2 regions of the Paenibacillus sp. 01L418 genome follow, and region 1 is predicted to be linked to the other one. Evidence: riboswitches for the same ligand, from Rfam matches in the RefSeq annotation. Region 1 holds a riboswitch; the other holds the start of a gene.
What was found. Region 1 has a riboswitch for thiamine pyrophosphate ahead of thiC (phosphomethylpyrimidine synthase ThiC). Riboswitches for the same ligand answer to the same signal wherever they lie in the genome.

Region 1 (2,205 bases):
TCGTCGTTATCATCGTAGGGAGCCCATTTTATGGCTCGCATCGCAAAACGGCTTATGCGCGCAAGCTTGAACAGCTTGGACGCAAATGTCCGGGTCATGTTCGTTTTGTGCCCTACGTGCCGCATTCGGAAGTGCCCAGCTGGATGCTCGTTGCTGATGTAGCGGTCGTGCCATCTGGACAGAGGGAGGCATTTGGGCTCGTTAATGTCGAGGCGATGTCCTGCGGCGTTCCGGTAGTCGCAACACGTGCAGGCGGAATGAAAGAAATTATCCGCAATGGTGAAACGGGCTATTTGGTCAATCAGCTTCATATCGAGCGAGAGCTGCGAGAAAAGCTGCATCTGCTGCTTCGCGATAAACAGCTCAGGCAGAAGCTGGGGCGCCGCAGCCGCGAGCGTGTGGAGCAGACATTTACATGGCGCCACACCGCTGATCGATGGGTAAGGCTGCTGAAGGAAAGCGGACTGTAGCAGGCTGTGTTTTTCCGCGGTTTGGAAAATAGAGGGTTGACACCCTTCTTTACTAAACGGTATAGTCAAACAAGGAAATCCACTAGGGGCGCCGTAATGGCTGAGATAAAGCGAATCGCTTTGGTCCCTTTGAACCTGATCTGGGTTATGCCAGCGTAGGAAAGTGGGATTGTGCGTTTATGCTTTGCGCGTGAAAGCTCTGCCGGAATCTGCTGAAGCCTCAGCTTATGCGGCATGACTTTATCTGCTTAGGGGGAACCCTTGCAAGATAACACTCGCATGACGACACTCTTCGACCGCTCCTTTGCTGGAGCGGTTTTTTTGTTTGGCGCCAGTGAATCGATAAAGCTTTGTGGCCGCCATGCACGCTCCAGCAATTGCAGCTCTTGTAGCAGCCTAGCTACTTGTATAGCAGCGGTGTTTTAAACTTTCTCATATGCTTGCGTATGCCTCCAGGAGGAATTCTATTATTCCATTAGGAGGTTTTTGTTATGTCTATTTTTTCTACTCCGCTTCCGGGCAGCCGCAAGGTGTACGTCGAGGGCTCAAAGGGAAACATCCGTGTTCCGATGAGAGAAATTGCACTTGAAGCTAGTACTGGCAGAAATGGTGAAGAGCTGCCGAATGAACCTGTACGAGTCTATGATGCAAGTGGTCCTTATACCGATGAAACGTATGAGGCAGATGTTCGGCGTGGTTTGCCCGGTATTCGCAGCGAATGGATCTTGCAGCGTGGTGATGTAGAGCCCTATGAGGGCAGGGAAATCAAACCGGAGGATAATGGATTTATTTCGGCTGAAAAAGCAGAGCAGCGAGGCGCGGAACGATTCCCAGGGTTAACGAGGAAACCGCTTCGTGCCAAAACAGGGCAAAATGTTACGCAGCTTCATTACGCCCGCAAAGGGATCATTACATCTGAGATGGAATACATCGCTATTCGCGAAGGGATGAGTGCAGAATTTGTACGTAGCGAGATTGCAGCCGGCCGTGCCATTATTCCGACTAACATCAACCATCCTGAAAGTGAGCCGATGATTATTGGGCGGCAGTTTCACGTTAAAATCAATGCTAATATCGGCAACTCTGCTGTAGCTTCTTCGATTGAAGAGGAAGTGGAGAAGATGACTTGGGCGACGCGCTGGGGAGCCGATACGATTATGGATTTGTCCACGGGGAAAAACATCCATACGACGCGGGAGTGGATCGTGCGGAATTCACCAGTTCCAGTTGGCACAGTGCCCATTTATCAGGCGCTGGAGAAAGTGAACGGCAAAGCAGAAGACCTTTGCTGGGAAGTATTCCGCGATACGCTTATTGAACAAGCCGAGCAGGGCGTCGACTATTTTACGATTCATGCAGGTGTGCTGCTCCGCTACATACCACTTACGGCAAAGCGCGTTACGGGCATTGTCTCGCGAGGCGGATCAATTATGGCAGCATGGTGCCTGGCACACCATAAGGAGAATTTCCTATATACGCATTTTGAAGACATTTGTGAAATTATGAAAGCATACGACGTATCATTCTCGCTCGGTGACGGCCTGAGACCCGGTTCTATAGCAGATGCCAATGACGCTGCTCAGTTTGCTGAGCTGGATACATTGGGTGAGCTAACGAAGATCGCATGGAAACATGATGTACAAGTGATGATTGAAGGCCCTGGCCATGTGCCTATGCATTTGATCAAAGAAAATATGGATCGTCAGCTAGAGGTGTGCGATGAAGCGCCTTTCTA
Region 2 (2,205 bases), on a different contig from region 1:
CGCTGAGCAGATGGCTCAGCTCACCCTCCATCGTCGTTTCAAGCGGTGCTACACGATAAGGAACACCTGCCGCTTTAATGATTTCAATTGCACGATCCACGTAAGGAATAACACTTTCGCCGCCTGGCGTTGTCGGTAATATTTGAATACTTACTAATGCGTTTGCCATTTGATTTCCTTCTTTCTCATCGTTGTAAGTGAGAGCGGGCTTTCCCGCCCTCCGTATGTTCGAATAGCTTATTGTGGTAAAAATTCGTTCGTAAATGCATTCTCCGCTTCAAGCTCCTTCTCCAGCAGCTTGTGCTCAAACATCCATGCCGCATAGTTTTCCCATACGCTTAGCTTCTGTTCGCCCCAGCGCGGTGCGTCATCCTGATATTTCGAGCTTAACCATTTTTGGCTGGCGCGCACAAGCTCCGCATTCAAATCCGGCTCTGCTTTTATTAAAATTTCTGCTGCATCCTCCGCATTGCTGATCGCGTATTGGTAGCCTTTAGATACGGCAGCTGTAAACGCTTTGACTGTTTCCGGTTTATTCATAATCAAATCTTCGTTCGTCACGATTACCGGCGTATAATAATCCAGTTTGTCGCTGTAGTCTGTTAAATAAACCATATTGATCTTCTCGCCGCGCAGCTCTGCTTCCACGCCAGTCCATGCATAGTAAATCCATGCAAAGTCAATATCGCGTTTCACCGCCGTAAAGAAGTCGCTGTCGCCGATGCTCATGATGTTTACTTTGCTCACATCTGCGCCCTTCTCCTGCATAATCGATTGAATGACCGCCTCCTCAACAGGAGCGCCCCAGCCGCCATACGTTTTGCCTTCAAATTTCTCAGGTGAATCGATTCCCTTTGCAAGCGGTGAAGCAAAACCTGAGGTATTGTGCTGAATGACAGCGGCGATCGATACGAGCGGCACGCCTGCAATTCTCGCCATCGTGACAGACTCCTGATAACTTACGCCAAACTGCACATTGCCCGAAGCGACCATTTGATCGGCACCGCTTTGTCCTGGTTGAATAATTTCAACGTCCAGTCCTTGCTCCTTAAAAAAACCTTTATCTCTAGCTACATAAAGTCCGGTATGATTCGTATTTGGTGTCCAGTCGAGTACAACCTGCACCTTCTCTAGCGGCTTGTCCGCTGTTCCCTCTTGCTCTTTCGGCTGTTCGCCCTTGTTCCCAGCGCCACCGCCGCAGCCTGCCAGCGCCAATACGAACACAAGCATCGCGGCCACGATTTTCCACGACAAATGCCCTGTTTTTTTCTGATTCATGATGTTGTTCCCCTCTCCATGCTTCGATTCTTATAGGCGACGACTCCTCGTAGTATCCGGTTCCATGGCTGCATCATTCTAATCGCAACAAAAAAAAGCGTCCCCCTAATCCGGAGGACGCCATATCATTGGCTGTGCAGCTGTTTATACAGCAAATGCTTGATCAATTTGATCTCGCCTGCTTGCTAAACAGAGCTTCTGTCCCTACGCTGGCATTATCCAGATCAGGTTTAACGGGTCGGAATTGTATAGATAATCCCCTCTCAGCCGGCCTAACCAGCTCCCCGGAACATATTCGGTTTCGTCAATACCATTCATTGTATAGCAAAACCCGCATTTAATGCTAGTTTTTTTTGAAAATGATTATCATCAAGCCACGATACTCATCCTCTTACTATATACGGCAGCCAGAACGTGCAGCTCCTGCACCAGCTGTCATTGCCCTAAATCAACATGCTCATCCAGCCATTCAACCTTTGCTTCTTCAGCGGCCTTCGAACTTTCTAAGTCTGCCTTTCCTTTGGTCTCTGCTGCTGGAGCAAGGCGTCCATATACGAGCAAATAAGCGGCTGTCAGCTCTTTTGACATCTCTTCAGACGTTAGCTGCTCTAACAGATGGATGTATTCTAGCTGCTCCTGCGGTTTATTATCCGCACGTGTAATCTTCACATAGGTAAAACCGGCCTGCAAATAAAGCTGGCTAACTTGTTCTGCTGAGTACTGTGATGCCGCTTGATGCTGTGCTTGTGCATTAGCAGGATCTAAATATTGCCGAATATTGTTGAAATAATAGCGATTGGCAAAGCACCCGACTAGCCAGCCGCCAGGCTTTAGAAGACGAACTAGATTTTTCATGGCTTGCGGTGTCCCGTATGCATGAGCATCTCCGATTACGATGCCGTCAAGACCTTCAGCAGGCAGCCTCCA

Region 2: another riboswitch for thiamine pyrophosphate. It lies ahead of AC1DSE_RS20830 (ABC transporter substrate-binding protein); the one in region 1 lies ahead of thiC (phosphomethylpyrimidine synthase ThiC).

Annotation. Positions count from the first base shown of each region.
Region 1 is NZ_JBFTSN010000082.1:11,089-13,293, reverse strand. Features, by position in the region: gene AC1DSE_RS13125 (glycosyltransferase family 4 protein) at 1-470, shown strand, start outside; TPP riboswitch at 545-649, shown strand; gene thiC (phosphomethylpyrimidine synthase ThiC) at 962-2,205, shown strand, end outside.
Region 2 is NZ_JBFTSN010000198.1:5,657-7,861, reverse strand. Features, by position in the region: gene AC1DSE_RS20835 (thiamine-binding protein) at 1-169, opposite strand, end outside; gene AC1DSE_RS20830 (ABC transporter substrate-binding protein) at 238-1,278, opposite strand; TPP riboswitch at 1,463-1,575, opposite strand; gene AC1DSE_RS20825 (glycosyltransferase) at 1,714-2,205, opposite strand, start outside.